DNA from 3 places in the Amorphus sp. 3PC139-8 genome. Region 3 is predicted to be linked to each of the others. Evidence: predicted binding sites of a transcription regulator. Region 3 holds the regulator's gene; each other region holds the start of a gene.

Region 1 (10,650 bases), on a different contig from region 3:
CATTTCCCGAACCTGCAGATCAATCGGGCTAGAGCATTTCCAGGCCAAGTGGAAACCGGTTTCCGTCCGGAAACGCGTCAAAACAAAGGGCTAGAGCCCCAAGCCCTTACGCCGCGTCGGCGGCGATCCAAGCCTTCTCGATGCGGTCCGGATCGACGACGGGTTCGCCCCGCTTGATCTGGTCGACGGCATCCATACCCTCGGTCACCTGGCCCCAGACCGTGTACTGGCGGTCGAGGAAGGGATGGCGGTCAAAACAGATGAAGAACTGGCTGTCGCCGGAGTTCGGATCCTGGGTGCGGGCCATGGAGACGGTGCCGCGCTCGTGCGGTGCCTCGTTGAACTCCTGCGCCAGCTTCTTGCCGGACCCGCCAGTACCGGTACCGCGGGGGCAGCCGGTTTGGGCCATGAAGCCCTCGATCACGCGGTGGAAGACAATGCCGTCATAGAAGCCGTCGCGCACCAGCTCCTTGATGCGCGCGACGTGGTTCGGCGCCAGATCGGGCTTCAGCTCGATCGTTACGCGGCCGCGGGAGGTGTCGAGCACCAGGGTGTTCTCAGGATCAGTGGCCACGTCGGACTCTCCTTTTTTGTGTGTCAGCACGCCGCGCCGAACGCGACGGTTGGATCAGTTCTTGTCGGCGGCGATGTAGGCGTCAACGATGCGGTCCGGATTGGACACCCGTCCATTGGCGCTCTTGGAGCCCTTCTTGATCGAGTCGACGACGTCCATGCCGTCGATGACCTCGCCGAACACGGTGTACTGGCCGTCGAGGCTCGGCACCCGATTGAACATGATGAAGAACTGCGAGTTGGCGCTGTCCGGGCTCTGGGCCCGCGCCATGCCGACTGTGCCGCGCTCGTAGGGCGTGTCGGTGAACTCCGCTTTCAAGTCCGGATAGTCGGAGCCGCCGGCGCCGGTGCCCGTCGGATCGCCGGTCTGAGCCATGAAACCCTCGATCACGCGGTGGAACACCACGTCGTCGTAGAAGCCCTCACGGGCCAGCGTCTTGATGCGCTCCACGTGGGCCGGCGCAAGATCGGGCCGAAGGGCGATCTCGACCGTACCCTTGTTGGTTTCCAGAACCAGGATGTTTTCCGGATTGGTGTTCGACTGGGCAGCGGCCGGCAAGGCGAACACGAGCGCCATGGCGGCGACGGCGAGAAGGCGGCGAAGCATGAAAGACCTCTCGATAGGAGCCGTGAGAGAGAAGGTTAAGGCCGTGTCTTTTCGGCAAGGCGCCGGGCAACGTCGGCGGGAACGAAATCGGCCGTCCGACCACCCATTTTCGCGATCTGGCGCACAAGCGTGGCCGTGATGTGACGAACTTCGGGCGAGGCGGGCAGGAACACGGTCTGCACCTCCGGGCGAAGGGTCCGGTTCATGCCAGCCATCTGCATCTCGTAATCAAGATCGGTGCCGTCCCGCAGCCCGCGGATCAAAAGGCTCGCACCGTGATCGGCGGCCGCGTCGATCACCAGATTGTCGAACGAAACGACCTCGAGACGGTGCTGTTCATCGGCCGGCAGCAGAGTGCGCGCCACGTCGCGCAGCATGTCCACCCGCTCCTCGAACGAGAACATTGGCGCCTTGCCGGGATGCACTCCGATCGCGACCACGACGCGGTCGGCAATGCCGAGTGCGTGGGAAAGAACGTCCAGGTGGCCGTTGGTCACCGGGTCGAACGACCCCGGATAGAGCGCGATGCGCGTGGCGTCCGCCATTCAAAATTCCTAGAGGCTGTTATGGACTCGGAACAGAAGCTGCGTTGGGAAAGGATCGGACAAAAGGAGAAAGGCGATCCGAACACCCTTCCGTATTTGGGAGCCTTTCGGTGCGTTGGCCGACATGGCTCTAGCTGCCGCACCAAGGGATCGCAACCCTTCTCTCCCCGCGATACCGGCCTCTTCCGGGAACCGCTTCGCCTCGGGAGCGTTTTCCTGGTCAGAGGAGAATAGCCATGATGCATCATCGGACGCTTTCGAATCCGGTCTTTCGTACCCCGATCTTCGATGGTTCCGGCCTGCGCGAAATTCTTGCGCGCCAGACCTCGAAATTCCGCAATCCGTCATTGTGTGATGCCGGTCACTCGCGCGAAGCCGCATCGATCCCATCTTCAGTTCATCGAGGCAACGGAGCTCTCGGAGACGGGACCAAGGGGCCAGCGAAGATGACCAAGCATCGTATCACCACACGTTTTCTGGCAGCCTCCGGCGCCATGCTGTTCACGGCGATCGCTGTTTCTGCAGGCGTGACGTCGGGTGGGTTTCAGTCCACCGCCAAGGAAGACCGCTTCCAATCGGTTTCGCAGGAGCTGTGCGCCGGCCAATCCTGGCCGAACATTTCGCCGGCCTGCGTGAGCTGGAAATCGGGAACGCCAGCCACGCGCAAGGTCCGGTTCGTAACTGAAGTGTCGAACGATCGGGCCAACGCGACGACGACTCTGAACCGGGTTCCAGCGGCACAGCAGGTCGCGAGCGCGCAGTAGTAGACCTTCGCGGCCGGACGCATAGGCCGCAAGACGATTTCGCCCGAAAGGGCACCACCCTCCAAGCTCGACTTTCGTCGCGACGGTTCGCCCCCCCCACCGTCAGGCGAAACGCCCCGCAGCGACCTACGCTGCGGGGCATTTCTTTTTTAATGCTGGGCGAAAAACGCGATTATCGGTTTTTCGCTGTGACCGTCGATGCCGGCGAACAACGAGAACCCGGACGGTCTTACTCCTCGGACGGCCCCTCGGCGGGACCATCTTCGGTCCCATCGCTCTCACCATCCTCGTAGTCTTCGGCCTCTTCCTCGCTGACCCGCTCCACGGAGACCACCTTCTCGCCTTCGGCGGTCGAGAAGACGATCACGCCCTGGGTGTTGCGCCCGGCCAGCCGAATGCCGTCGACCGGGCAGCGGATGAGCTGGCCGCCGTTGGTCACCAGCATGATCTGATCGGAATCCTCCACCGGGAAGGTCGCGACCAGCTCGCCGTTGCGCTCGTTGACGGTCATGGCGACGATGCCTTTGCCGCCACGGCCCGTCACCCGATACTCGTAGGCGGAAGTGCGCTTGCCGAAGCCGTTCTCCGAAATTGCCAGGATCACCTGCTCGGCTGCGCCGAGCTCGGCATAGCGCTCCGCGCCCAGCTCGACGTCGCCGGTCTCTTCCATCTCGACGTCGCCGTTCGTCTCGCCCTCGCCCGCCACCGCGCGGCGCATCTTGAGATAGGCGGAGCGTTCGGCCGGCGAGGCCTCCACGTGACGCAGGATCGACATGGAGATGACCTGGTCGCTGTTTCCGAGCGAGATGCCGCGCACACCGGTTGAGGAACGGCCGGCGAAAACGCGAACGTCCGTCACCGGGAAGCGAATCGCCTGGCCGTGCGCCGTGGTCAGCAGCACGTCGTCGTCCGGCGAACAGATCTGGACGCCGACGATGCTGTCGCCCTCGTCGAGCTTCATGGCGATCTTGCCGGCCCGGTTCACCTGCACGAAGTCGGACAACTTGTTGCGGCGGACCGTGCCCTTGGAGGTGGCGAACATCACGTCGAGTTCGCCCCAGCTCTCCTCGTCCTCCGTGAGCGGCAGGATCGACGAGATGCCCTCACCCTGCTCAAGCGGCAGGATGTTGATCAGCGCCTTGCCGCGCGCCTGCGGCGCGGCGAGCGGCAGCCGCCAGACCTTCTGCTTGTAGACGATGCCGCGCGAGGAGAAGAACAGCACCGGCGTGTGGGTGTTGGCCACGAACAGCCGGGCGACGAAATCCGCCTCGCGGGTCGACATGCCGGACCTGCCCTTGCCGCCGCGACGCTGCGCGCGGTAGGTGGCGAGCGGCACGCGCTTGACGTAGCCGGCGTGGCTGACGGTGACGACCATGTCCTCACGCTGGATCAGGTCCTCGTCTTCGAGGTCCGCCCCGCCTTCCAGGATCTCGGTGCGCCGCGGTGTGGCGAACTCTTCCTTCACCGCGGTCAGCTCGTCCTTGATGATTTCCAGGACGCGGATGCGCGAGCGCAGGATCTCAAGATAATCCTTGATCTCCTCGGCGAGCTTGTTGAGCTCCTCGCCGATCTCGTCGCGTCCCAGCGCCGTCAGCCGCTGCAGGCGGAGGTCCAGGATCGCCCGCGCCTGCTCTTCCGACAGCCGGCAGGTGCCGTCCTCGGCAACCGCATGGCGCGGATCGTCGATCAGCCGCACCAACGGGATCATGTCGCGCGCCGGCCAGTCGCGGTTCATCAGCTCTCTGCGGGCGGTCGCGGGATCCGGCGAGGTGCGGATCAAATGGATCACCTCGTCGATATTGGCAACGGCGATCGCCAGACCGACCAGCACGTGTGCACGGTCGCGCGCCTTGTTGAGCAGGAACTTGGTGCGCCGGGTGACGACCTCCTCGCGGAAGCCGATGAAGGCCGTAAGCAGGTCGCGAAGCTGCATCAACTCCGGCCGGCCGTAGTTGAGCGCCACCATGTTGGCGCCGAACGTCGTCTGCAGCGGCGAGAAGCGATAGAGCTGGTTCAGCACGACGTCGGCGACGGCGTCGCGCTTCAGTTCGACCACCACTCGCAGGCCGTCGCGATCGGATTCGTCGCGCAGATCCGAAATGCCCTCGACGCGCTTTTCGCGCACCAGCTCGGCGATCTTCTCCACCATCGAGGCCTTGTTGACCTGATAGGGGATCTCCTTGATCACCAGCGCCTCGCGGTCCTTGCCGGCCGTCTCGATCTCGACCTTGCCGCGCATCACGATCGAACCGCGCCCGGTCTGATAGGCCGAGCGAATGCCGGAGCGGCCGAGAATGCTGCCGCCGGTCGGGAAGTCCGGCCCCGGCACGATCTCCCACAGCGCCTCAGCCGTGAGCGTCGGATCGTCGATCAGCGCGATGACCGCGTCGATCACCTCGCCCAGATTGTGCGGCGGCACGTTGGTCGCCATGCCGACGGCGATGCCACCGGCGCCATTGACCAACAGGTTTGGGAAGCGCGCCGGCAGCACCACCGGTTCGCGCTCGGAATTGTCGTAGTTGTCCTGGAAGTCAACGGTCTGCTTGTCGATGTCATCCAGAAGCGCCGTCGCGACTTTCTCCTGGCGGACCTCGGTGTAACGCATCGCGGCGGGCGGATCGCCATCGACGGAGCCGAAGTTACCCTGGCCATCGACCAGCGGCAGCCGCATGGAGAAATCCTGCGCCATGCGCACTAACGCGTCGTAGATCGCCTGGTCGCCATGGGGGTGATATTTACCCATGACGTCGCCGACGACGCGCGAGGACTTCTTATAGGGCTTGTTCCAGTCGTAGCCGTTCTCGTGCATCGTGTAGAGAATACGCCGATGCACCGGCTTCAGCCCGTCGCGGACGTCCGGCAGGGCGCGGCTCACGATCACGCTCATGGCGTAGTCGAGATAGGACCGCTCCATCTCGTCGGTGATCGAGACGCCGCGAATGCCCTTCGGCTCGTCGCCCGGCGGCGGAACTTGCTCGTCGCTCACGGAAAATACGCTCTCATGGTTGGTCGATTCCGATGTCTATAGACGATTCCCACCAGTCGAGCCAATTTCGGCGTGCCGAGGCGTTGGGAAAACGGTCAATGAAATCAACCGGATAGATGCAAGGTTCTCTGGACCGCAAATTCGGCAGGGGAAAGGCGGCCGCTTTCCTGTCAAATGGGTGTCGCACGCGGCCGTTCCAATGGTGCGTTTCAGCCGCCGAGACAGTTTGAATTGCGCTCCCCGATTGACCGAATAGAGAGGCCATCCAGCGCATGATCGACTATCTCACCCATGCCCTGACGACGCTGTTCGTCACCATCGATCCGATCGGTCTCGCCCCAATATTTCTGGGTTTGACGCCGGGATGGTCGCGGGCAGCCAGGCGCGCGGTCGCCTTCCGGAGCTGCCTGGTCGCATTCGCGATCCTTCTGGTGCTGTCGCTGGTGGGCAATCCGCTGCTCTCCTTCCTGGGTATCTCGCTGGCCGCCTTCCGCGTCGCCGGCGGCCTGCTTCTATTCTGGATCGCCGCGGAAATGGTGTTCGCCAAGCGAACCGAGCGGAAAGCGAACATCGCCCAGAGCGCCGCCCACGAAGGCGCCCCGGACGAAGACCACGACATCGCGATCTTCCCGCTTGCGATCCCGCTAATCGCCGGCCCTGGCGCGATCTCCGCCGTGATCCTGTTGTCCGACCAAGCACCGTCGACGATCGCGTTCGGCGGAATGATCGCCTCGTTCGCGCTGGTGCTTGGCGGGACGCTTTTGATCTTTCTGGGCGCGCAAAGGGTCGATCACGTTCTAGGCGACACCGGACGCGCGGTGCTGACCCGCCTGCTCGGCGTCATCCTTGCCGCGCTGGCCGTCCAATTCGTCGCCGACGGCGTGATCGCGCTCGCCAAGACGGCATAGGGCATGGCCACACCGGCTGAAAGTCGAATCTTCGATTTCGAACAAATAATGAAGACGTATTACTTCCCCGGCGACTGCATCGTGACCAGATGGGCACATGCGCGGGGACGTTCTTCACTACGACGACATTTCGAACACCGGACTCTTCAGCGCCGATAACGGCAACCGTTATGCCTCATCTTCCCCCGACCTGCGAGACGAGGTACTCGTCTCGAAGGACAAGGGTCGATTTCACCCCCGCCGGCGGCCGTTGCCCTCAAATCTCCCTCGCACCAGCAGTGCGGTGGCGTCGTCGGACACCTTGAAGCGCGGATAGCGCCGGCACGAAGGGTCTTCGCCGTGCTCTACCATCCGCAGCTCCTCACCCAGCGCGGCCAGTCCGCGTGACGTTGCGGCTTCCAGCGCGGCCTCCGGCGAATAACGGCCGTAGTCCTCAAACAGCGCCGCGAAGCCGTCGGTGGCCAGAAGTGCGGTCTGGGAAGCGGCCAGATCGAGCCGATGCGTCCGGGCGTGGTCGACCACCTCGGGGTCAAGGCCGAAGATCCAGTAGCCCTCGGGCGTGTTGTGCCGGTCGCGCCCCTCACGCATGCGCCGGCGCACCTCAGGATGGTCGAGAGTCGCACCGTGATCGTGCATCTGCTTTGCCGCCGCCTGCTCCACCTCCCGGCCCGGCCGGCCGAGCCCGACCGATCCGAACCGCCCCTCGCCTCCGCGGGCGATGAGAAGGCAGTCACCGAGCTCGATTGCCTCGATCCCGTCCGGATCGAACCGCGCGATCAGGATTGCCGCGGTGGGGCGCTGATGTCGTGCCTCGGGCGGGCGCACGACGGCCTCGTCGAAGCGTTGCGCCAGCAGATCGATCGTCTCCGCCAGAAGGGATCGAAGGTCGTCGGTCCCCGCTCCAATGCGCTCCGCCAGGATCTCACTGGCGGTTGCCGACAGCCAGGCCGCGTCGCTCGGCCCCTCCAGGCATTCGAACGCGCCGACCCCGGTCGCACCGTCGATCACCCAGGCGAAGTTGCCGGCGGTACCGAACGCGTCCTCGTTCGCCCGCGCCGGATTGCCCGGCAGCGAGCAGTGATCCAAGAGCGTCAGTGAGACCATTGCCGGCCCGCCTTCGCGTCCCGGCCCACAAAATGGGCCGACGACCTGAACTCGTTGCCGAACGCGCTTACACCGTCAGGCAAAGGGCGTTCGACGTTGAGACCGGGCAGAGATCAGAACGGGATCTCGTCGTCGAGGTCGCGGCCATAGCCACCACCCCCGCCGCCGCCGGTGTCCATCGGGCCGGATTGGCCGAAGCCGCCCGATCCGCCGGAACCGCCGCCATAGGAGCCACCGCCCCCACCCCCGCCGTAGGAGCCGCCGCCACCGCCGCCTTCGTTGCGGCCGTCGAGCATGGTGAGCGAGGAATTGAAGCCCTGCAGCACCACCTCGGTGGTGTAGCGCTTCTGGCCCGACTGGTCCTCCCACTCCCGGGTCTGGAGCTGGCCTTCCAGATAGACCTTCGAACCTTTGCGCAGATACTGCTCGGCAATCCGGCAGAGGCCCTCGTTGAAGATCACCACCCGGTGCCACTCGGTGCGCTCACGCCGCTCACCGGAGTTCTTGTCGCGCCAGCTCTCCGAGGTCGCGACCCGAAGGTTCGCGACCGGCCGACCGTCCTGGGTGCGGCGGATCTCCGGATCGGCCCCGAGATTGCCGACCAGGATCACCTTGTTGACGCTGCCGGCCATATTCGCCTCCTAAAATTCGCCGTTGCTGTCGGCGCAGCCCTCCGGCGCGCCATCAAAGTCGCGGCGACGATAACGGCCCGGCGCGCGCGGACCAATCGCCGAGCCCGACGTTCCACGTCTTTTCGCGATGTTTTTTCCGGCCCGTGCCCCAACCCCGATGGTCTCTTCGGCCGGAAATCTGGAACATTCCAGGAACATATTACATTGACGCGTGCCCCTGGCAACCTCTGAGAGACGACCTATCTGTGAGCATGGTCGCTCGCGGCACCTCGCTCCGCCGTGGGCTTGCCAATCCGCAACCTCCGGAACATAGATAGAACATACACGAGTCGGATCGAACCGTGCGCAAGCCGGCGCGGCGTTTGCAGGCCCGCCCTCTTCGGCGCTACACGGAGTGACGACCGACATTGCCGTCCTTCGCAAGACCGGACCAGACCGCCTCATGCACAAGACGATCGCCATCAAGGGCGCCCGCGAGCACAATCTGAAGAACGTGGATCTGGAGATCCCGCGGGATGCGCTGGTGGTCTTCACCGGCCTGTCCGGGTCCGGCAAGTCGTCGCTCGCCTTCGACACGATCTACGCGGAAGGCCAGCGGCGCTATGTCGAAAGCCTGTCGGCCTATGCCCGACAATTCTTGGAGATGATGCAGAAGCCGGATGTCGACCAGATCGACGGACTGTCTCCGGCGATTTCGATCGAGCAGAAAACCACCTCCAAGAACCCGCGTTCGACCGTCGGCACCGTCACCGAGATCTACGACTATATGCGGCTCTTGTGGGCGCGCGTAGGCATTCCTTATTCGCCTGCGACCGGACTGCCGATCGAGAGCCAGACCGTCAGCCAGATGGTCGATCGGGTGCTGGAGCTGCCGGAGAAGACCCGGCTCTATTTGCTCGCGCCGATCGTGCGTGGCCGCAAAGGCGAGTACCGCAAGGAGCTTGCCGAACTGCAGAAGAAGGGCTTCCAACGCGTCAAGATCGACGGCGCCTTCCACGAGATCGGCGAGGCGCCGGCGCTGGACAAGAAGCTGAAGCACGACATCGACGTGGTGGTCGACCGGGTGGTGGTGCGCGAGGATATAGCGACCCGGCTCGCCGACTCGCTGGAGACCGCGCTGCGGCTTGCCGACGGCATCGCGGTAGCGGAATTCGCCGACGAGACCGAGGCCGACGGCAGCCCGCGCCGGGTCGTGTTTTCGGAGAAGTTCGCCTGCCCCGTGTCGGGCTTTACGATTCCCGAGATCGAGCCGCGCCTGTTTTCCTTCAACAATCCCGCTGGCGCCTGTCCGAGCTGCGACGGGCTCGGCACGATGCTGAGCTTCGAAGCCGACCTGGTGGTGCCGGACGAGACGCTGTCGCTACGCGCCGGCGCGGTCCTGCCGTGGGCGCGCACCGGCAACACCTCGCCCTACTACACCCAGACGCTGGAGGCGCTGGCGAAACATTTCGATGGCTCGATGACCGAGCCCTGGCGTGACCTTCCCGAGGCCCTGCGCGACGCCATCCTCTACGGCACCAACGAGAAAGTGACCTTCGTCTACGACGACGGGCTTCGGAGCTACCAGACCAAGAAGAGCTTCGAAGGCGTGGTCAACAACATCGAGCGGCGCTGGCGCGAGACCGATTCCGACTGGGTGCGCGAGGAGCTGTCGCGCTACCAATCCGACAAGCCGTGCGACGCCTGCGGCGGTTACCGGCTGAAGCCGGAAGCGCTGGCCGTGAAGATCGCCGGGCGCCATATCGGCGAAGGCTCGGCCCAGTCGATCCGCGACGCCCACGCCTGGTTCGGCGAGCTGGACCAGCACCTGACCGACAAGCAGAACGAGATCGCCAGCCGGATCCTGAAAGAGATCCGCGAGCGACTGCGTTTCCTGGTGGACGTCGGGCTCGACTATCTGCAGCTTTCGCGCAATTCCGGCACGCTGTCCGGCGGCGAAAGCCAGCGCATCCGGCTCGCCTCGCAGATCGGCTCGGGTCTCACCGGCGTGCTCTACGTGCTGGACGAGCCCTCCATCGGGCTGCATCAGCGCGACAACGCCCGGCTTCTGGAAACGCTGAAGCGGCTGCGCGATCTCGGCAACACGGTGATCGTGGTCGAGCACGACGAGGACGCGATCCTCGCCGCCGACCATGTGGTGGACGTGGGGCCGGGCGCCGGCGTCCATGGCGGCCGCGTAGTCTCCCAGGGTACGCCGGAGGAGATCATCGCCGACCCGGCCTCGCTCACCGGACAGTATCTCTCCGGCGTGCGCGAGGTCGCGGTCCCGGCGGAGCGGCGCAAGGCGACCAAGGGCCGGCGCATCAAGCTCACCGGTGCGCGCGGCAACAACCTGAAGAACGTCTCGATCGAGCTGCCGCTCGGCACCTTCACCGCCGTCACCGGCGTCTCTGGCGGCGGCAAGTCGACGCTTCTGCTCGATACCTTCTACAAGGCCGTGGCGCGGCGGCTGAATGGCGCCCGCGACGTGCCCGCCCCCTACGATTCGATCGAGGGGCTGGAGCTGATCGACAAGATTATCGACATTGACC
Region 2 (10,650 bases), on a different contig from region 3:
TCACCTCCAGCACCCGAACCGCGTGTCGCCCGGCGATGGTCACCACATCGCCCGGGCCGATACGACGCGAGGACGCCTTCACCTTTTCGCGATTGACCCGGACATGGCCGCTCGTCACCAGCGTCTGCGCAAGGCCGCGTGTCTTTGCAGCGCGAATGCGCCAGAGCCACACATCGATGCGTTGACGGCTGGACGCCTCGTCGACCTCAGCTCGGGTCACGCGTTCCCCGTTCCAGATTGCGCTTCAGCTCGGCCAGCTTGGCGAACGGCGAATCCGGATCGACCGGCCGATCCTTCGGCGGACCGGAGCGCCTCCGTGGATCGCCCTTGCCCTGCTGGGGCTGCTTGCCGGCATGCGCCGGCCCACCACCGCCCTTGCCTCGGTGCGGCTTGCCGCCGGACGGCCCGTTGTTGCGATCGCGCTTGGGCTGGCCTTCGGCGCCTTCGCTTCGCCCCTTGGGCCCGCCGCCACGACCGGCGGCACCTTGATGATCGCCGCCCCGCCGGCCCCGATTGCGGCCCTGGCGCTCGCCCTCGGCATTGCCGTCGCGCTTTGCGTGCTCCCGCCGGCGCTGCTCGTCCGGACGCCGGCGGCGGCCAGGCCGCCAGACCTCGATCATCTCCGGCTCGGCGGACGCCTCCGGGGCGGATGCGGTGGACGTGTCGGCGGTTTCCGTCGGCACTGCGTTTGTCTGGGCAGCCTCTGCCGCCGGGAACTCGGCAGCCGGTGCTTCTCCTTCCGGTGAGACCGTTGCCTCGACCGGCTCTACCAGCTCCGCCGCGGCCGCCTCGTCCGCCACGACCGGCTCCGCAACGTCCGGGCTTACCCCGGCAGCGGACGCAGAGATCGCTTCTTCGGCGACGGTTTCCGCCGGCGCGGCCGCATCTGCGCTCGCGGGTTCGAACAGCGTCTCGCCCGAGGCATTCGCCTCGGCGACCAAAGCCGGAGCATCATCGCTCGCCGACGCCACCATTGCTTCGCCATTGCCAGCCGCAACGATGGTGTCGGCTTCAGCCGTCTCGCCCTCCAGCACCGCCGACGCCTCGGCCGGGGCGGCCACAGCAGGTGCCGCCGGAGCGGGCGCCTTGGGCGGGGCCGGACGACGCTCCAGACGATAGCCCAGCGACTTCAACACCGAGGCGAAATCCTCCCCGGAGCAGCCCAGCAGCGACGTCATGGAAACGGTGACGGTAAAGCCGCCGCCTTCGGGAATCGCGCCTTCCGGCGGGGTCGCCGTCGCTTCCGCCGGTTTCCAGGCGATCAGCGGGCGGATCTGGTCGGCAAGCCGTTCCAGGATGTCCACGCGCACGGCGCGGTTGCCACACGCCCGGAACCCGACGGCGCCATAAAGCGCCTTTGGCACCTCCGGATCGAGCGGGATCGACGTCCGGCCCGAGGCGGAAAGCTGGGGCAGGTCCGCCAGACCGGCGACATCGAGAGAGGCGTTCTTGAGCGCCCAGAGCTGCGCCAGAAGGCGGCTCGGCGCCGGCTTCAAAAGCGCCGGAATATAGATGTGATAGGCGCCGAAGCGCACACCATACTGGCGCATGCCCGCCCGCGCCTGCTGATCGAGATTCTTGACCTCGTCGGCGACGGCCTGCCGGTCCAAAACGCCCAGCGCTTCAGTGAGCTGGAAGGCAAGCCCCCGGGCGATTCCCTCCAGATCCGCCGCCTGGCGCAGATCGAACAGCGGCTTCAGCAGCGTCTCGACATGGGTTTTCAGCCAGAGCTGAAGCCGCGCCTGGACCTTCTCCAGCGCCGCCCCGCTGAGCTGCTCGTCCGACAGCACGATCAGGTTCGGCCGCAGCGTCTCCTCGCCCGCCACCACCTTGGCGACGGCTTCGCCCTGCCAGCGCACGGCGCCGTCGGAGGCCAGCACGAACGAGGCATCCGGCGCCTCTGCCAGGCGATCGGCCCGGCGCTCGAATTCGCTCGCAAGCGCTTTCTGAGCAGCGGCGCGCACCGCCTTGGTGTCGGGCGTTTCCGCCGTCGACACGGGAATGAAACGGAAACCGTGTAGATTGCCGACGTGGTGGCCTTCCACCATCACGTCGCCCGAGGTGGTGATCTCGGATTCGAGCATGTCGTTGTCTCTCAGCCGGCGCATCAGGACACTGGTTCGGCGATCGACGAACCGTTGGGTCAAACGCTCGTGCAGAGCGTCCGAAAGGCGATCCTCGATGGCGCGGGTGGTTTGTCTCCAGTGGACGGGATCGTCAAGCCAATCGGCACGGTTGGCAACATAAGTCCAGGTCCGGATGTGCGCGATACGGTTCGACAGTGTGTCGATATCGCCATCCGTGCGATCCGCAAAGGCCAACTGCCGCGCAAACCAGTCGTCAGGAATGCGCCCAGACGTCATCAGGTTCCGATAGAGCCCGAGCACGAGGTCGGCGTGATTGGCCGGCGCGATGCGGCGATAGTCGGGAAGCTGGCATACATCCCAAAGCCGCTCCACCGCGTCGGCACCGCGCGCCATGTCGGCAATTTCGCGATCCTTTGCGGCGTACTCCAGACAGACCATGTCCTCCGCCGGCGGGGCGCGGGTCAGACCATCTTCCCGCGGAGGCTCGTCCAGGCTGCGGCGCAGCGCGCTGATGGAGGAGTAATCCAGATCGGCATTGCGCCACTGGAACACGCGAATCGGCTCGAAGTTGTGGGTCTCCAGCGCCTCGACCAGATCGTCGCCGAACGGATCGACCCGTCCGGTCACCCCGAACGTTCCGTCGCGCATGTGGCGACCGGCACGGCCGGCGATCTGGCCGAGCTCGCCTGGATTGAGCCGGCGGTACTGATAGCCGTCGAATTTGCGATCGGCGGCGAACGCCACGTGGTCGACGTCGAGATTGAGGCCCATGCCGATGGCATCGGTCGCGATCAGGAAATCGACGTCGCCGGACTGAAACAGCTCGACCTGGGCATTGCGGGTCCGCGGGCTGAGCGCGCCGAGCACCACCGCCGCACCGCCGCGCTGGCGCCGGATCAGCTCCGCGATCTGGTAAACCTCGCTGGCGGAAAAGGCGACGACGGCCGAACGCGTCGGCAGCCGCGTGATCTTCTTGGAGCCGGAATAGCGCAGCACCGACATGCGTGGCCGCGTCACCACGTTGAGCCCGGGCAGCAGCTTTTCCAGAAGCGCGCGCGCCGTCGCCGCACCCAAAAGCAGCGTCTCCGAATGGCCCCGCAGCCGCAGGATCCGATCGGTAAAGACCCGTCCGCGCTCCAGATCGCTGGCGAGTTGCACCTCGTCGATCGCCACGAAATCGACGTCGGTGGTCTGCGGCATCGCCTCCACAGTGGAGATGAAATAGCGCGGATTTTCCGGAAGGATCTTCTCCTCGCCGGTGATCAGGGCGGCCTGATCCGGTCCAACGCGCGCGACCACGCGGCCGTAAACCTCGCGGGCGAGCAGGCGCAGCGGCAGGCCGATCAACCCTGATCGATGGCCCAGCATCCGCTCGATCGCCAGATGCGTCTTGCCGGTATTGGTCGGCCCCAGAACCGCGGTCACGGTGCGCGCCCGGACCGAACGGGGAAGAGGCATGGGAGATTGAATCGTCATGAAATGTGGTCGGCTCGGGCTCGCATGGCCGGCGATTTCGGGTCCGCGGTGACGAAGGCGCGGTCGACAACGTGTCCGCCGGCTGTCCCGCGTTCCTCCAGGGTCGCCGACGTTTCGCCGCCGCGCAACTCAAGATCCGACAAGGTCTCGAAGCCACGCAGCGAGTCTTTCTAGCACAGCGATGCGCCGGTATGCCCGTAAAAAATCGCACCCCGGACCGCAACCGGAACGAGTCTGGAACGAATCGCGGCCGAATCGGCGACTTTCTTTGATTCATGGTTCGTTCTACGCAACGCCTTGATTTGAATCGCAGTTCGCCTACGAGATCTTGTTTTTGGCGCACCCGCACACGCACCACAGGGACACGTCATGCGAGTCGCCGGCGCGGACTCCGAATCGCGACGGAGTCAAGCGGCGCCGTCCGACCGTTGGGGCGCCAGCCTCGGCCACCCACACCCCCAAGAAGAACGCAAGTCGTACGAATCGGGCCCGAATCGCCATCTGGCAAATGTTTTGGATTTGTTCCGATTTCGAATGCGGATCGACTCAACATCGATGACATCTAAACGATCCAACTAAGTATTTATTTACCATAATACAGAATACGAATAAAAAGGGCGGCTCTCTGCCGCCCTTGATCCCCGGTGCCGTGTGCGTCTGACGGAAATGGCGTCGTCTTTGCCTTGAGCTCACCGAACTGGGGGCTCGTTTGGACGGTGGCAAGTCGCCTCTATTTGGCCTGGGCCAACCGCACGCCCTGGAGCTTCACGTCGGTCGCATTGACCGACAGCACGCCGTGCGGGGTTTCGATCTCGATGCGAACCGGGATCAGGACCGCATCCCCAACCGGAACGAAGGCGGCCTCCAGCCCGCGATTCTTTGCAAGATAGGCCACGCTTTCGGAGTTCGCGCGATGGCCGGAGATCGGCGTCCAGCGCGCGCTACAGACGAAGGCTTCCCCATCGAAGCTCGGCGTTCGCACGCGTTCCGCGCCTTTGGCGGAGAGATCCACCTGATAGCGACTCCAACCATCGAAGACCGGCAAGGTGCGATTGCAGGCATCCGCCGCCGTCGGCGCCGCACCTGTGCGGCGCATCGGCAGCACCGACGCGCTGATCGGATCGATGATATCGCGCTTGTCGGCGGCCGTGACGTCGACCCGATCCGGCGCCGGGTCGAGCGGCGGCAGGGCCGAAAGCGACGTAACCCGCCCCTTGTTGAGACGCATCTTCACCTTGGTCGTATCGCTCGGATCGACCGACAAGAGGCTGTATTTGACGGGAAGCAGCACCCCGCCATCCATCGCCCCATCGACTTCGGCATCCACCTTGGAGGCGGTCAGGAGCGACGCAAGCCCGGTCGGCTGCATCTTCACCTTCACCGAATAGGCCTCGCCTTCGAGGATGACGGAAAGCGTGCCCTTGGCGATCGTGACGCCCTTGAAGCTGACGTCGTAACGCACGCCTGCCGTGGTCCGCTCGCTCGCGGTCGCCGCGGCGCCCGACCAGATGCAGGCGGCCAGGGCCAGCCCGACCGATAGGAGACGACGCCCTTTGCTGTTCGACTGACGTGCGCGCACCACCATGTCCTCGTCTGTCCGTCCGACCGGCGGCAGGTGGCTGGCCTGTCCAAACCGGCGGTCCGTGGTCATTGTCGGAGCGGGATCGACGCGGCCGGGAACCTCCCGCGCGCATCCGATCCGGCTCTCGTTCGGCAAGACGCTAGCGGGATCATGGTGACCATGGGGTTAACGCAGAGCCTCGAAGGACCGATTCCATGTGCCGACCCGCTTGACGCGGATGGGCGGCATTCCTATAGAAACACGCTCCCATCACTTTGTGAGACGACGTGAGGGCGGGTTGTCCCAGCCCCGAAGACAAGGATTTTTTCGCAATGGCCCGTCGCTGTGAACTGACCGGCAAGGCCGTGCTGACCGGCAACAACGTGAGCCACGCCAACAACAAGACGCGGCGCCGCTTTCTGCCCAACCTGTGCACGGTTACCCTGCGCTCCGACATCCTCGAGCGCGGTGTGCGCATGCGCGTGAGCGCGGCTGCGCTGCGCACCGTGGAGCACCGGGGCGGCATCGATGCCTTTCTCCTGAAGGCCGACGACAAGACGCTGTCGCCGCGCGCTCTTCTTCTGAAGCGCGAAGTCGTGGCGAAGAAGGCCGAAACGCCGGCTGAAGCGACCGCGTAAACCCGCGACGCCGCGGCGCTTGCCGCCGCGGACGGGGTCGGCGCTCCGTTAGAGGTGAGACGCGTTTCTAAAACGGCGAACCGGTTTTCATTTCGCCTGGAAACGCTCGAACGCAGGGTCAGGCTAAGCCGTGGCAAACACAGACCATCTCCGCGCCCGCTCGATCGCGCTGGCCATTGCGGCCATGACCGCCGTCGTTCTGGCGTCGAATATCCTGGTCCAGTACCCGGTCTCAGCCCAGCTCGGCGCGATCAATCTCGCCGACCTCCTGACCTGGGGCGCGTTTACCTATCCGATTGCGTTCCTGGTGACCGATCTCACCAATCGCCGGTTCGGCCCTGCTGCCGCACGGATGGTGGTCTATGCCGGTTTCACTGTCGCGATCGCGCTGTCGGTGATGCTGTCGACGCCGCGGATTGCGATCGCGTCCGGCACCGCCTTCCTGGTCGCCCAGCTTCTGGACGTGGCGGTGTTCAACCGGCTTCGGCGCGGCTCGTGGTGGCGCGCGCCTCTGGTCTCCTCGGTGATCGGCTCGCTGATCGACACGATCCTGTTCTTCGGGCTCGCCTTTGCGGCGGTGTTCGCGCTGATCGGGCCGAACGATCCGTTCGCGATCGAAGCCGCGCCTCTGTTCGGCGTGCTGCCCGTGGAGCTGCCGCGCTGGATGTCCTGGGCGCTCGGCGATCTGTCGGTGAAGCTCGCCGTCGCGCTGGTGCTGCTGGCGCCCTACCGCGTGCTCCTGGGCCTTCTCGGCGCCACGCCGGCGCCGCGCCAGGCATAAGAGCGGGCGCGAAAGCTTCACATCTGCGGTTTTGGACGGGGAACGGGCGTTTCCAGCCGGAAGCGCAACAGCAGCGTACGCTGCAGAAGCGAGCGGTTGTCGTCGGAGATCAGCGTCATCAACGGCCGACCGAAGCCGTCCGCGCTCACCGCAATCCCTTCCATATTGTCGATCTCGTAGGCGAAATCGGCCTCCATCAGAACCGGTCCGGTCAGCGGCGCCCGCGCCGCTAGCGCATCGCGACCGATCCGGCGGACCTGCATGCCGATATCGATCCCGCCATCGTAGCGCCGCTCCAGAAGCAACAGATCGCCGCCCGGCAGGAAGGCCGCATCGGTCGGGCGATAATCCCGGTCGCGAACCAGCGCGCCCCGAACGACCGAGCCGTTGGGCGTCACCCGCCAAAACGGCAGCATTCCCTCCCCGGTCAGGCCCGCCCCCTTGCGGCAGGCGCGTTCGGCAAACAACATCAGACTGCCCGCCACCGGACTGGATGGCGGCGCGACCGCCATCGCCTCCAGCCCGCCGTTGCCAGGCAGGCACCGCGTCTCCGCCGGCAGCGGCAAACGCGTCGGGATGTCTCCGACCGGATCGGGACCCGGATAGGCAAGCAGCTTTCGCCCGCTTTCGACGGATACCAGAACCTGGTCGCCTTTGCGGGCCAGCGCCTCGGCATCCTCTTCCGCCTTGGTCGGCGGCGTCTCGCCGGCCTCCGTCAGGCGGGGGGTAAGCTCGGCATGCGCGATCCCGCGCGGCGTGCCGTCCGCCCCCTGGTCGAGAGAAAGGGTGAGCCAGCGCCCGAGATCGGAGACCAGCAGCAGCTCGGTGCCGTCGGGCGATGCGAGCACGCCGGAGAAACCGCCAAAATCGCGGTCGCGCGCCGTCAGGTTCAGCCCGCCGAGAAAGACGAGGTCTCCGAAGCGCCGTGCCGGATCGCGGACGTGAAATTGCGAGATCGCAGCCGCATCGATGTTGATCGGCTCGGCCCTCAATGGTGCCGCCCCCAGGGTGGCCAGCACCATCAGCGCCAGACATCCGGCCCGAAAGAAGCTCGGAGGATTCACGCAGCGCGGCCCGAGCGCCGCCCGCCGCGCCCCTGGGGCTTGCTCTGACCTTCTTCGTCGAACAACGAGGCGAGCTGCTCGACCATCGCGCCGGCCAGCTCGTCGGCATCGACGATCGTCACCGCCCGGCGATAGTAGCGCGTCACGTCGTGGCCGATGCCGATCGCGATCAGCTCAACCGGCGAGTTGGTCTCGATCTCGTCGATCACCGCGCGCAGATGGCGCTCCAGATAGTTGCCGCTGTTGACGGACAGGGTGGAGTCGTCGACCGGCGCGCCATCGGAGATCATCATCAGGATGCGCCGGCTTTCCGGACGCCCAAGCAGCCGCGAATGCGCCCATTCCAACGCCTCGCCGTCGATATTCTCCTTCAGGAGCCCCTCGCGCATCATCAGCCCGAGATTGCGGCGCGCCCGCCGCCAGGGCGTGTCGGCCGACTTGTAGATGATATGGCGAAGGTCGTTGAGCCGGCCCGGGTTGATCGGCTTGCCGCTCTGCAGCCAGCGCTCGCGCGATTGGCCACCCTTCCAGGCCCGGGTGGTGAAACCCAGGATCTCCACCTTCACGCCGCAGCGCTCCAGCGTACGCGCCAGAATATCCGCGCAGGTGGCCGCAACCGTTATCGGCCGGCCGCGCATGGAGCCGGAATTGTCCAGAAGCAGCGTCACCACGGTGTCGCGGAAGTTGGCGTCGCGCTCGCGCTTGAAGGCCAGCGGCTGCATCGGATCGATGACGATGCGCGTCAGCCGCGCCGTGTCGAGCCAGCCCTCTTCCTGATCGAATTCCCAGGCCCGGTTCTGTTGCGCCATCAGCCGGCGCTGCAACCGGTTGGCCAGCCGCGCCACCACGCCCTGCAGATGCGAGAGCTGCTTGTCGAGGAAGCCGCGCAGCCGGTCGAGCTCGGCCGGATCGCACAGATCCTCCGCGCGCACCATTTCGTCGAAGCGGGTGGTGAAGACCCGGTAGTCCACCTCGGCCCGGCGCAGCGCGCCCGGCGGCTCGGCTCGGGTGGCTTCGCCGCTTTCGCGCGGATCGGCGAGCTCTTCCTCGCGATATTCCTCGCTGGTGGCCTCCGCGCTTTCCGATTCGGAGGCCTCTTCCTCTTCGCCGGACGATTCCGTCTCCTGGGGAGCGGCGGCCTCTTCCTGCTGTTCCTGGCCCTCCGCCGAAGCCTGGTCGTCGCTGGAGGTTTCCGAGCGGTCGTCGGACTGGGACTCGTCCTCTTCCTCGTCGCGCTCTTCGGAGGAATATTCTTCCGCCATGTCCAGGGCGGCCAAAACCTCCCGGATCGCCGCGCCGAACGCCTGCTGATTTTCCAGCGACGCGCCCAGGCGATCGAGATCGGTGCCGGCCTTCTCCTCCAGCCACGGCCGCCAGAGATCGACCAGCCGTTTCGCGCTTTCCGGCGGCTTCTCTCCGGTCAGCCGCTCCCGCACCAGGAGCGACAGCGCATCCTCGATCGGCGCATCCGCTCGGTCGGTGATCTCGTGGTAATTGCCGCGATGATAGCGGTCTTCCAGCATCGCCGTGAGGTTGCTGGCGACCCCCGACATCCGCCGGGAGCCGATCGCTTCGCAGCGCGCCTGCTCCACAGCGTCGAAGATGCCGCGCGCTTCGCGACCGGCCGGCGACAGGTGGGTGTGCACCTTGGGATCGTGACAGGCGAGCTTGAGCGCCATGGAATCGCCGATCCCACGGGCAACGGCGGCGTCGGCCGCCGTCATCCGCCGGGGCGGTTCCGGCACCCGCGCCTTGTGGCCCGACAGCGACGGCCGATCGTTCGAATAGACGATCTCGAGCTCCGGATCGCCGGAGATCGCGCGCATCGTCGCCGACACCGACCGCTTGAAGGTATCGTTTCGCGTGGCAGGCGGACTGCCGGTCTTATCCCAGTTGCTTCCCTGCGCCATCGTCGCTCGCTCCTCCAGGCCGCTGGCCGGTCAGCTCATCACGACGTTCGCAGCCGAGTTCGTGAGTTCCTTGCCGAAGCAGCGCTGATAGAACTCCGCGACGATCGACTGCTCGGTCTCGTCGCACTTGTTAAGGAAGGTGAGCTGGAAGGCAAAGCCGATATCGCCGAAGATTTCGGCATTCTCCGCCCAGGTCAGCACCGTCCGCGGGCTCATCACGGTCGACAGGTCGCCGTTCATGAAGGCGTTGCGGGTGAGATCGGCGAGCCGAACCATCTTCGACACCGTCTCCCGGCCCGCTTCGTCGCGATAGCTCGGCGACTTGGCGAGGATGATGTCGACCTCGTTGTCGTGCGGCAGATAGTTCAGCGTGACCACGATCGACCAGCGGTCCATCTGGCCCTGGTTGATCTGCTGGGTGCCGTGATAGAGGCCCGACGTATCGCCGAGGCCGACCGTGTTGGCCGTCGCGAACAACCGGAAGGCGGGATGCGGGCGGATCACCCGGTTCTGGTCGAGCAGCGTCAGCCGGCCCTGCACCTCCAGCACGCGCTGGATCACGAACATGACGTCCGGCCGGCCGGCGTCGTACTCGTCGAACACCAGCGCGGTGTTGGTCTGCAGCGCCCAAGGCAGGATGCCGTCGCGGAACTCCGTAACCTGCTGGCCGTCCTTGAGGACGATCGCGTCCTTGCCGACCAGGTCGATCCGCGAGATGTGGCTGTCGAGATTGACGCGCACGCACGGCCAGTTGAGCCGGGCCGCGACCTGCTCGATATGGGTCGACTTACCGGTGCCGTGGTAGCCCGTGACCATCACCCGGCGATTGCGCGCGAACCCGGCAAGGATCGCGAGCGTCGTGGGACGGTCGAACAGGTAGTCGGGATCGAGGTCCGGAACGTGCTCGCTCGGTTCGGAAAAGGCGGGAACCTCGAAATCGGCATCGATGCCGAACACCTGCCGCACCGACACGTTCATGTCGGGCAGTCCGGGACTTTCCATGGTCTCTGTGGTCATCATTCCTCCATCGCGCACGACGTCCGCGCGTCGAGGCCGGCGGGAGAATTCCCGCCGGACGGGCAAGGGATTAACAGTAGCCGGCGCGCCTTAGCACCGTATAGGCTTGAATGATA
Region 3 (10,650 bases):
GGCGCGCCTGATCGCCTTCCTCTACCGTAACCGTCGACCGGGGCACCGGTTCGACGTTGACGCTGAACAAGAGCAGCGTCAGCAGCACTCCGGTCGCGAGGCCCGTTCGCGCCCGCCCTCGGTCATCACGAATGCCGGCGGCGGATTGGTAGACAAAAGAGACAGCAAACACCGCCATCCACGGCAACATCCACTTGAAATAATGGATGTTCCAGTAGCGAAAGGTGCCGGTTGGAAGCGCATCCGAAAACGAAAAATAAAGCGCCATCTGCAGCAGCGCCGCAACTGCCGCGATCCGGAACACGAGCGGTCGCGCAAATAGTGCCGCGGCCGGAACGAACCCGATACAGAGCGCGTTGAGCGGAAGCTCCGTCAGCCAGTCGGCCCCGCGTTCCAGATAGATCGGGTGGGAGGCGACAACGAGCGAGAACACCTTCTCCGGCAGGTCGGCAAAGTAGAAGCCCTTGTCGACATGGCCCTCGAAATAGCCGCCGAGGAGATCGCCGAACACGATCAGATTGAAGCCGAACATCAAGACCGCGCCGGGAATGAGCCCCACGACGCCCGCCACCGCCGACCAGATCGCACGACGACGAACGAACGCCGGCCCGTTCACCATGTCGATGACCACGAGCCCCCCGTAGCCCAGCGCGATCGGCGCCATCAGAAGGATGTCGCCCGGACGCAGCGGAAGCTGGAGGCCGCACAAAAGACCGAACACAAATGCGTTTGACGTCGCAGCCGCAATGCCCCATCGCCCATCGCCACGCGCGCGGTCGAACCGATCGAACAGATACAATCCGGCAGCAACCAGGAGCGCCGACAAGGTACTGGTCCACGGGATGACCCATTGCAGCCGGACCATGTGGAACGCGACCATGAATGTCGCGCCGACAACCAGGGCCGCCCAGAAGCCGACATAGCGACGGGTCGTGAACACGAAGAGAAGAAAGAAGCCGAACGTCGCCGCCAGATCGACGAAATAGAACGGGTGTGCCGGAGACAAGCCGACGAAAGCCGCCCCCACGAGCGGATAGAGCGGCGGATAGTAGTGTTCCGACGGCGCGAAATTGAGGTCCAGGAAAGCCTTCGCCGCGCGCAGATAGTTGCCCTGATCGAACCATCCCCACCAGCCGAGCGGCCAACGCGGATCGTTGCCCGGCACCGGCTTGAAGGAGATGTAGCTCGCCTGGAGCAGCACGAACATGATCAGGATCGCGACCAGCAATCCGATCCACTCGGCGGTGGTCAGGCGAAACGATTGGCCGGGTGCACCCGTGCGCATCGCCATCGGAGATCTCATCGCCGACCGATGGCAGGCGCGCGGGGTATGATTCGGGCCTGAGGCCCCGGCACGGCATTTCGGATCGACCGCAAACGGCCGAAAGTCAGAAAATTCGTCGGCACCATCGGCAACACCCCGGATCGTCCTGAAGGAAGCCCCCAGCCCGGTATTGCCTCATTATTTTTATTTGACCAGTTCTATTTCATGTCCTGCCGATCTCCGTGGTGCGACCCCGCTTTTTCATGGGATCCGTTTGACCGGCCGGCCACGAGAATGCTGGAAATCCGTCCGACCTTTTCCTGTCCATCTTTCCGCGGGATCCCATGTCGATGAAGACCCTCCGCATCCGCCACTTCACCCGCTACCGCTACGATCGGCCCGTGACGTTCGGCCGGCATCGATTGATGCTGAGACCGCGCGACGGTCACGACATGCGCCTGTTGGAATCGCGGCTGGTGGTGGAACCGACCGCCGATATCCGCTGGGCGTTCGACACCTTCGGCAACTCCATCGCGCTGCTGACCTTTCAGGAACCGGCCGACACACTGTCGATCGAAAGCGAACTCAAGATCGAGCGCTACGGGCTGGAGGAAGCCGTCCGCGAGTTCGAGCCCCACGCCGGCAGCTATCCGTTCAGCTACGACGAGGACGATCAGATCGATCTGGCGCCGATGCTGCGCATTCAGTGCCCGGACGACGAGACAACCGTTCGCACGTGGTTGGACGAAGCCCTTCCCGAACGGCCGGACGTTTCGCTCCACGTTCTCGATGCGCTGTCCAGCGCCATCCACGACAGCTTCGAATATCGCCGTCGCGACGAGGAAGGGGTGCAGTCTCCCGGCGAGACGATTCGCACGGCGAGCGGCACCTGTCGCGATTTCGCCTTCCTGTTCATGGAAGCCGCCCGCCAGCTCGGCTTCGCGAGCCGCTTCGTCACCGGCTATCTCTACGATCCGGCCGCCGACGGCGGGGATGGTCTTACCGGGGGCGGCGCCACCCACGCCTGGGCGGACGTGTTCGTTCCTGGCGTCGGCTGGATGGAATTCGACCCGACCAACGAGATCGTCGCCGGCCACGAGCTGATCCGGGTCGCGACGACCCGGACCCCGGCCCAGGCCCAACCGGTCAACGGCACCTTCTCCGGCGAGGGAACGCCACTCGGGATGGAGGTCGAAGTCACCGTGTCCGCCGAGAACTAAGGTCTGCCGAGGAGGCTGCCCCCGCTTTTTCACGCCCTTGCTCAGTTTCTGAGCGGTTTGCCGGTCTTCAGCATGTGGTCGATGCGCCCCCGCACGGCCGGCTCCTGCAGCAGGACCAGAAGCGTTTCGCGTTCCAGATCCATCAGCTCCCGATCCGCCATCGGACGTGACGGATCGCCATCCGGTCCGCCAGTCAGCACCGACGCCAGCGCCTCGGCCAACATGAAGTCGGTGTCCGTCATCCGACCGGCGGCATGGGCCGCGGTGACGGTGGACATCAGCCCCTTCGCCCCGGACGGTCCGGCCACCGTGACGAACACCGGCCCCGGCGGACGATGCCCGGCATCCCGGAGCGCAATCGCCCGCGCCTTCGCTTCCGGTAGGAGCAGCTCGCGGTGCATGACGATGCCGTCGGTTTCAGCAAGATAGCCGATCTCCTGGGCTTCGGCCGCCGACCGCGAAACCCGGCCCGGCAGAATAACCTCGAAACACTGGGCCGCCGCCGCCATCGGCCCTTTCGGACCCGACCGACCGGGCGCGCGGGCGAGCAGCCGCGTGCAGCCGCCCCAAGCCGGAATCAGACCGGCCTTGGTCTCCGGCAGGCCGATCGTCAGTTCCGCGTGCGCCACCACGCCCTGGGTGTGCAGCGCGATCTCGCAGGCGCCGCCGAGCGCCAAGCCATGGGCGGCTGTCACCACCGGCACCGGCGCCTGCAACACCCGGTGGAACACATCGTGGCCGCGGCGCAGATAGCCCTCCAGCGTGGCGTCCTCGCCGCTCTCCAAGAGGCTCAGAATGAACGACAGGTCCGCACCGGCAGAGAAGGTTCGCGGATCGTCGTTGCCGATCACCAGCGCGTCGAAATCGCGCCCGGCGCGGGCCAGCGTGTCTTCCAGGAGGTCGAACACCGCCGGCGCCAGCGTGTTCATCTTGGAGTGGACCTCGAAGCACGCCACCCCGTCGCCGATATCGCGCAGCGACGCCGCGTCGTTGCCGACAATCTCGCGCGCCTCGGAAAGCGAGGCCGGCCGCTGTCGCACCGTCATGCGCCCGTCGGCGGCCCGCACCTGGTCCGCAGCATAAAAGCCACCGTCCGCAGCCGCCTTGGCCAGCAACGCGGGAACCGGCCGGCCCATTGTCTCCAGGCTGGCGACGACAGTCGCCGGTCCGACCCTGTCGGCAAGCTTGAACGGCCCGGCGCGCCAGGAATAGCCGAGCTCGATCGCGATATCGACCGCACCGACATCGGCGGCGAGCTCCGGGGCGTGCTCGGCGGCGTAGGCGACCACCGTGGCCAGCATGCTGGCGGCATAGCGCCCCGCCGCCCCGTCGTCCGCCAGAAGCGCGGCCAGATCGCGACCGCCGCCGGGCAGATCCGCCGCCGCCACGGGCTCGGCCGGCCGATAGTCCCCCGTTTCGAGATCAAGTGCCTCGCGGCTGCCGTCGCCGGCCTTGCGATAGAAGCCGGCGCCGCTCTTGCGACCATAGCGGCCGGAGGCAACTAGCTCGGAAAACAGCGGGTCGGCCGGCAGGTCGAAGCGATGGAGATCATCCTGCTTCGGCAACGCCGACAGGAGGCTACCCCACACATGCGGGACGAGATCAATTCCGACCAGATCGAACAGGCCGAAAATGCCGGTGCGCGGGATTCCGAACGCCGCGTTGATGGCATCGGCGCGCTCCACGCTGAGCCCGAGCCGCTTTGCCTCCAGCGCGGCGACCGCCATCCAGAAGCACCCGATCCGATTGGCGATGAATCCTGGCGTATCGCGGCAATCGACCACGGTCTTGCCAAGTGCAGCCTTTGCCGCCGCCCGCACACGGTTCGCCACGCCGGGATCGGTCTCCGGCGCCGTGACCAGCTCCATGAGCTGCATCACCCGTGGCGGGTTGAAGAAATGAGTGATGACGAAGTCGGCCGCGAAACCGTCGCCCATGTCGGCGATCAGCGCGGCGCGCGGGATCGTCGACGTGTTCGACGACAGGATCGTGCCCGGGCGGCGGACTGTCTCGATCCGCTTGTAGAGATCGCGCTTGAGATCGAGGTCCTCGATGATCGCTTCCACGATCCAGTCGGCCTCGGCAAGCCAGCCGAGATCGTCCTCGACATTGCCGGTCCTGACCAGCTTCGGACCGCCGCTCGCCATAAAGCCCCCGGCCTTCAGCTGGCGGGCAACCCCACTTTCGGCCGGCGCGTTGCGCTTGCCCTCGCCGCCGGGAATGTCCAACAGGTCAACGGGGATGCCGGCGTTGGCGAACTGGGCGGCAATGCCCGATCCCATCGAGCCGGCCCCGATGACCGCGGCGCGGGCGACGCCGGTTCGCTCGGCTCCGAGCGCCGTCATCAAGCCGCCTCCAGGATCATTGCGATGCCCATGCCACCACCGATGCACTGGGTCGCGAGTGCCCGCTTCTTGCCCTCGCGCTTCAAGAGCGTAGCGGCCTTGCCGACCAGCCTGGTGCCGGTGGCGCCCAGCGGATGGCCGAGCGCGATGGCGCCGCCATCGATGTTCAGCTTGTCCGGATCGATTTCCAACGCCCGGCGGCAAGCCTCCGCCTGGGCCGCGAAGGCTTCGTTCATCTCCACGATATCGATATCGTCGATGGTCAGACCCGCCCGCTTCAATGCCTTGCGGGAGCTCTCGATCGGCCCGAGCCCCATGACGCCCGGCGCACAGCCGGACACGGCGAAGCTTTCCACCCGGGCAAGCGGCGTGAGCCCGTGGCGATCGCAGAACTCCTTCGAGCAGACCAGCACCGCGGTCGCGCCGTCGGTCATCGGCGAGGAGGACGCCGCCGTGACCGTGCCGTCTTCCAGAAACACCGTCTTCAGCTCCGCGAGCTTTTCCAGCGACGTCTCACGCACGCAGCCATCGAGCGCAACGTCGCCGGCGGCCGTCGCCACCGGCGCGATTTCGGCGCCGAGCCGACCGTCCTGCTGTGCCGCGCGCGCCTTGGAATGGCTGGCGTGGGCGAAGCGGTCCTGGTCCTCACGGGTGACATCGTGCTCGCTGGCGACACGCTCCGCCGTCAGGCCGACATTGATGTAGTCGTCGATGGCCTGCTTATCCCAACTCGGGTGCGGCAGCACGTTGAAGCCCATCATCGGAACCCGGGACATGGATTCCGTACCGCCTGCGACGAAAGCCTCCCCGGCGTTCATCATCAGCATGCCGGCCGCCATCTGCACCGCCTGGATCGAGGAGCCACACCAGCGGTTGACTGTCGTGCCCGCGCTCGTCTCCGGCAGGCCGGCCAGCAGCCCCACCACACGGCCGATATTCAGCCCCTGCTCGGCCTCCGGGAAGGCGCAGCCCCAGACAACGTCCTCGATTTCGTCCGCTGGCGCGCCAGTGCGCTCCAGAAGAGCCCGGATCACATGCGCACCCAGATCGTCCGGGCGCACGCCGGCAAGCGCGCCCTTGCGCGCGAAGGTGAAGGGCGAGCGCACATAGCCCGCAATGAAAGCGTCCTTGGTCATCGCTGTCCTACCCGATGGTCCGTCAGCGGCCGGAAAACTTTGCCGGCCGCTTGGTGAAGAAGGCTTCGAGCGCCTCCGAAAAATCGTCTGTCTTCGCACAATCGCGAAAGCGCTCGGCCTCGGCATCGAGCTGGGCCTCGAGTGGCGTATCGAGGGCGGCGCGAAGCAGTGCCTTGGTGTGGCCGAGCGCACGCGGCGGGCCGCCGGCAAGCCGGGCCGCCAGCTTGCGCGCTTCGGTCATGAGCGCATCCGCCGGCACCACCCGGTTGACCAGGCCGATCCGCTGCGCCTCGGCCGCATCGACGGTGTCGCACAGGAGCGCAATCTCCAGCGCCCGGCGCTGGCCGACCAGCCGCGGTAGCGCCCACGAGCCGCCGCAGTCCGGGCTCGCGCCCACTCGCGCGTAAGCGAGATTCAATGTGGCGCCTTCGGCAACGATCGCGAGATCGGTGCCGATCAACAGCGACACTCCCGCCCCCGCGATCGGCCCCTGCCCGACCGCCAGCGTCAGGACCGGGCTTGCCGCCAGGCGCTTCAGCCCGGCATGCGCCGGCTCGATCAGAGCACGCGCCACCGCCGGCTTATCTTCGCCCGCCCGGAACGCGGCCAGATCGCCACCGGCCATGAACGAACGTCCCGCACCGCTCATCAAAATCACGCGTACGGACGGCTCGGCGAGCACGGTCTCGACACAGGCTTGAAAGGCTTGCGCCATGGCCCCATCCAGCGCGTTCAGCTGGTCCGGGCGGTTGAACCGCATCTCCGCAACGCCGTCCGCAATGGTCAGCTTGATCGGTTCGCTCATGGCGCCCTCGCCCTCCCTCACACTCCGAGCCCCTTGTCCGGAACTTTCGTTCTTGCCGTCGACCTGAGATCCGGCAGGCTGACCTGTCGGCCCCTGCCCGCCGCGCTCAGACCGCTTCCCCGCGCGGGGCAAGGCCGTTGACCAACATCGACACCGCTCCGTCTGCGATCTCCGAGGCTGACATCGGTCCCTTCGGGTCGTACCAGCGCGCTACCCAGTTCAGCGAACCCGACAGGGTGAAGGTCATCAGGCGGGCGTCGCCTTGCGCGATGGAGCCGTCGCGCATGCCGTCTTCCACGACGCCGCGAATGGTCTCGTCGATCTCCCGTTTCAGGGCGCGAAATTTTAGCCGGCTTTCTTCCGCCAGTTCGGCATCGGCGGTCCGGGTCACGCAGATCCCGAAATCCTGGGTCATCACCAGCGCATATTCGCGCATCAGCGCGCGCAGGCGATCCATCCCGCTGCCGCCACGGGCCGCAGCCGCGTCGGCCGCCTCCCGCAGCGCCGAAAGCCCGCGTCCCACGCACTCGAACAGGATCTCATCCTTGTTGGAAAAGTAGTGATAGATCGTCGGCTTGGTGACGTTCAGCGCCGTCGCCACGTCGTCCAGCGAGGTCGCGTGGAAACCCTTCTGATTGAAGAACTGAACGGCGGTCGCAAGCACCGCCTCGCGCTTGCTCTCCCGTTCCCTCTCGCGCGCCTCGCGATTGGACCAGGGAGATTGGCGCGGCGAAAGGGTGGCCAAGGGGAATGCTCCGATGTCGCCTTCTTAAGCGTAAGCAATATACCCGCGAGTAAACAACAGTCAATCGATGCCGCCACAGCACGATTAGGCTGGCCGGCTGCTACGCGGTGACCGCCGACGCGGCCGACCCTTTGACAGCATCCGGGAAAAATGGTGCACAGTGTGCCACTAGCCGATCTCCAAAAGGCCCGGCTTTCGCCGCCACTTGTTCGCGCTTCGCCCCATCCATCGGAAACCGGACATTAACTCTTGCGGAACACATATGGAACGCGTACCTTACGTTCCTGATTTGTACGCGTCTTGGCTGGCTGCAAGCGAGGGGTGGGACCGACCTGATGCTGACCCGCAAGCAACATGAGCTCTTGATGTTCATTCATGAGCGGTTGAAGGAAACCGGGGTCCCGCCGTCGTTCGACGAAATGAAGGAGGCGTTGGCCCTCCGCTCCAAGTCCGGCATCCACCGTTTGATCACGGCCCTGGAAGAGCGCGGCTTCATTCGCCGCCTACCGAACCGGGCACGCGCGCTGGAAGTGATCCGGCTGCCGGAATCGGTTGGTCCTTCGCTGGCGGCCCCACGCAGCAAAGGCTTTTCCCCTGCCGTCATCGAAGGGTCGCGCGGCAAGGCACCGGCCTCCCCACCGCCGGCACCCGAGCCGAAAAGCACGGGCAACGGTCTGTCGATCCCGGTTATGGGCCGGATTGCCGCCGGTGTCCCGATCGAAGCGATCCAGCAGGAAAGCCATCAAATCACCGTGCCGTCCGATCTCGTGGGCGGCGGCGAGCATTTCGCGTTGGAAGTGCGCGGCGATTCCATGATCGAGGCCGGAATCCTGGATGGCGACACCGTCGTCATCAAGAAGTCCGACACGGCCGATAATGGCGACATCGTCGTGGCGCTGGTGGATGACGAAGAGGCGACCTTGAAGCGGCTGCGCCGGAAGGGCGCGTCGATCGCGCTGGAGGCTGCGAACCCGGCCTACGAGACGCGGATCTTCGGCCCCGACCAGGTGCGGATTCAAGGCCGGCTGGTGGCGCTGTTTCGCAGCTACTAGAGCATGTCCCGAATAAGGCGGAACCGGTGCTCGGCCTTCCCCTGCCCAAGACCTTCGGGACATACTCAAGCTATTGAATCTGGAGCGTTTCTTGTCGCTCGGATATGTCCATCCGAGCGGAGAGGTTCGAGAGCATTTCCAGGCGAAGTGGAAGCCGGTTCGCCATCCGGAAACGCGTTCGAACCGAACACTTGGAGCCGTTGGGGGTTCCGAGAAGAGCGCAATGATTCCAACGCGCGCTTGCCAAAGGCAAAAGCGCTACCGGCGCACCACGGGACGCGCATCCCAGGGGCGTGGCACCTTCGGACGGCCGCGCGTGAGGCGATAGAAGGGTGGATCGTCGATCCGCTTGAGCGCGAGCGCGCCGGTTTCGATCAACTTACGCCGATCGACCACCAAGAGTGGTCCAGTGCAATCGCGCGGCGCTGTGTGTCGCGTCACCAGGATCGTGGCGCGCTGGCAGTCCTCCAGGAAGGCCTGCGGCCGTTCCACGAAGGCGAGCTTGCCGTTCAGGATCCCCAAGCTGTGCGGGCTCTCTGTATTGACGGAGGACGCCGCCTCGGAGCCAGGCGGCCCGCGGACCAGCGGCAGCGTGCAGCCGAGCCCATCGCATAAAATGCCTGCCTTGACGCTCGGATCGTCCGCGGCGCGGGAATCGCCGTCGGCTTCCAGCCACATGCGCGCCACGAACGCACCGCCTTGCGCGACCGCGATGCGCAAACGCCCATCCGCCCCACGCACGGCGACCGTGCGGCCGTCATCGGCGATCAACACATCGGGGCGCGAAGCGAACGGCAAGAACGCGAGACCGGCGGCAATCGCACCGATTCCCAAAAACCGCCAGGATGTGGTCCACAAGGCCAGCCACAACAGGCCCGCTGCCATCGAGAGGACAGCCACAGCAGGAGTCCGGCCGACCGCCCCTGCCCCGGCGCTCAAATCCGCGACCATGTGAGCCACCGCGACGACCCCGTCGAGCCCCCAGCCCATCGCGGTGAGCGGAATCGGATCGAGGCCAAGCGGCATGAGCGCCACGGAGACGACGCCCGCCGGCATCACGACCAACGTCACCAGCGGCATCGCCAGGAGATTGCCCAGAAGTCCGAACGGCGCGATCCGGTGGAAGTGAAAGGCCCCGATCGGTCCGGTCGCAAGCCCCGCGATGAGAGAGGTGAGCGCCAGCCCGGCAATCCACAGTCCGCCCCAGCGGCCGATCCGCCGGATCCGTCCGGAATTTGCGGGCGGATCGCGGACGCGCTCCCGGCCGGCAAGCCACTCATAGGCCGCGACCAGAGCGATGACAGCCGCAAACGACATCTGAAAGCCCGGCTCGATTACCGCAGCGGGATCGATTGCCATGACGACCAGGGCCGCGACGGCCACCGAGCGCAGCGTCAGCGCCGGCCTGTCCGCCAGGATCGCCACCAAGGCGACCGCAAGCATGACGAAGGCTCTTAGCGTTGCGATCGCACCGCCCGACAGCACCAGATAGACGAAACCGGCCAGAAGAGCCGCCGCAGCAGCCCATTTGCGGATCGGATACGTCAGCGCGACCGAGGGCAGCGCGGCCAGGCCGAAGCGGATGAGCGTGAAGATGGTGCCGGCGACCAGCGCCATATGAAGCCCGGAAATCGCCAGGATGTGACCGAGGCCTGCCGCCCGGATCGCGTCCTGGGTGTCCTCCGGGATGCCGCCGCGGTCGCCCACCAGAAGCGTGGCGGCAAGCTCGCCGTTGCGGCCGGGAAGCGCCATCCGCAGCCGTTCGGCGATGTTCGCGCGCACATGCGCCACCGCCGCCACGACGCGAAGATCGAGCGGCGGCGATCCCAGGTTCGCGGGCTTCGGCAAGCCATAGGAAAACCCGCTGGCGCCGATCCCCTCGAAGAACAGACGCCGGGCGGAATTATAACCTCCAGGCGCGACGGGCCCGCGCGGCGGAGCAAGCCGCGCAATCGCGCGCACGCCATCCCCCACCTCCGGCCTATCTCCTCTGCCGCGCGCGGTCATCCGCACCCGATGCGGCATCCGCTCGCGCGTCAGCCCCTCCATCGAGACCACCCTCAGGACATAGCGCACCGCCCCG

What was found. Region 3 encodes LexA, which represses DNA repair genes until DNA is damaged. Its sites were predicted from a motif close to TGTTCNNNNTGTGTTCNG; they were not measured.
Region 1: HNS03_RS14460 (single-stranded DNA-binding protein) is a predicted target of LexA. The motif match lies at 8,299-8,316, and genes of this name have one in related genera.
Region 2: HNS03_RS02155 (helicase-related protein) is a predicted target of LexA. The motif match lies at 3,788-3,805, and genes of this name have one in related genera.

What each region holds. Positions count from the first base shown of each region.
Region 1 is NZ_JABJVY010000014.1:76,388-87,037, forward strand. It holds gene HNS03_RS14425 (peptidylprolyl isomerase) at 107-574, opposite strand; gene HNS03_RS14430 (peptidylprolyl isomerase) at 629-1,180, opposite strand; gene coaD (pantetheine-phosphate adenylyltransferase) at 1,216-1,725, opposite strand; gene HNS03_RS14440 (hypothetical protein) at 1,962-2,489, shown strand; gene gyrA (DNA gyrase subunit A) at 2,719-5,475, opposite strand; gene HNS03_RS14450 (MarC family protein) at 5,748-6,383, shown strand; gene HNS03_RS14455 (protein phosphatase 2C domain-containing protein) at 6,615-7,487, opposite strand; gene HNS03_RS14460 (single-stranded DNA-binding protein) at 7,601-8,119, opposite strand; gene uvrA (excinuclease ABC subunit UvrA) at 8,562-10,650, shown strand, end outside.
Region 2 is NZ_JABJVY010000001.1:476,698-487,347, forward strand. It holds gene HNS03_RS02150 (RNA-binding S4 domain-containing protein) at 1-220, opposite strand, end outside; gene HNS03_RS02155 (helicase-related protein) at 207-3,545, opposite strand; gene HNS03_RS02160 (DUF3108 domain-containing protein) at 4,294-5,214, opposite strand; gene rpmB (50S ribosomal protein L28) at 5,457-5,762, shown strand; gene HNS03_RS02170 (queuosine precursor transporter) at 5,947-6,543, shown strand; gene HNS03_RS02175 (esterase-like activity of phytase family protein) at 6,561-7,565, opposite strand; gene cobT (cobaltochelatase subunit CobT) at 7,604-9,517, opposite strand; gene cobS (cobaltochelatase subunit CobS) at 9,548-10,537, opposite strand; gene HNS03_RS02190 (J domain-containing protein) at 10,605-10,650, opposite strand, start outside.
Region 3 is NZ_JABJVY010000002.1:335,962-346,611, reverse strand. It holds gene HNS03_RS03950 (hypothetical protein) at 1-1,291, opposite strand, end outside; gene HNS03_RS03945 (transglutaminase N-terminal domain-containing protein) at 1,615-2,484, shown strand; gene HNS03_RS03940 (3-hydroxyacyl-CoA dehydrogenase/enoyl-CoA hydratase family protein) at 2,526-4,829, opposite strand; gene HNS03_RS03935 (acetyl-CoA C-acyltransferase) at 4,829-5,965, opposite strand; gene HNS03_RS03930 (enoyl-CoA hydratase/isomerase family protein) at 5,988-6,770, opposite strand; gene HNS03_RS03925 (TetR/AcrR family transcriptional regulator) at 6,877-7,515, opposite strand; gene lexA (transcriptional repressor LexA) at 7,851-8,567, shown strand; gene HNS03_RS03915 (ComEC/Rec2 family competence protein) at 8,826-10,650, opposite strand, start outside.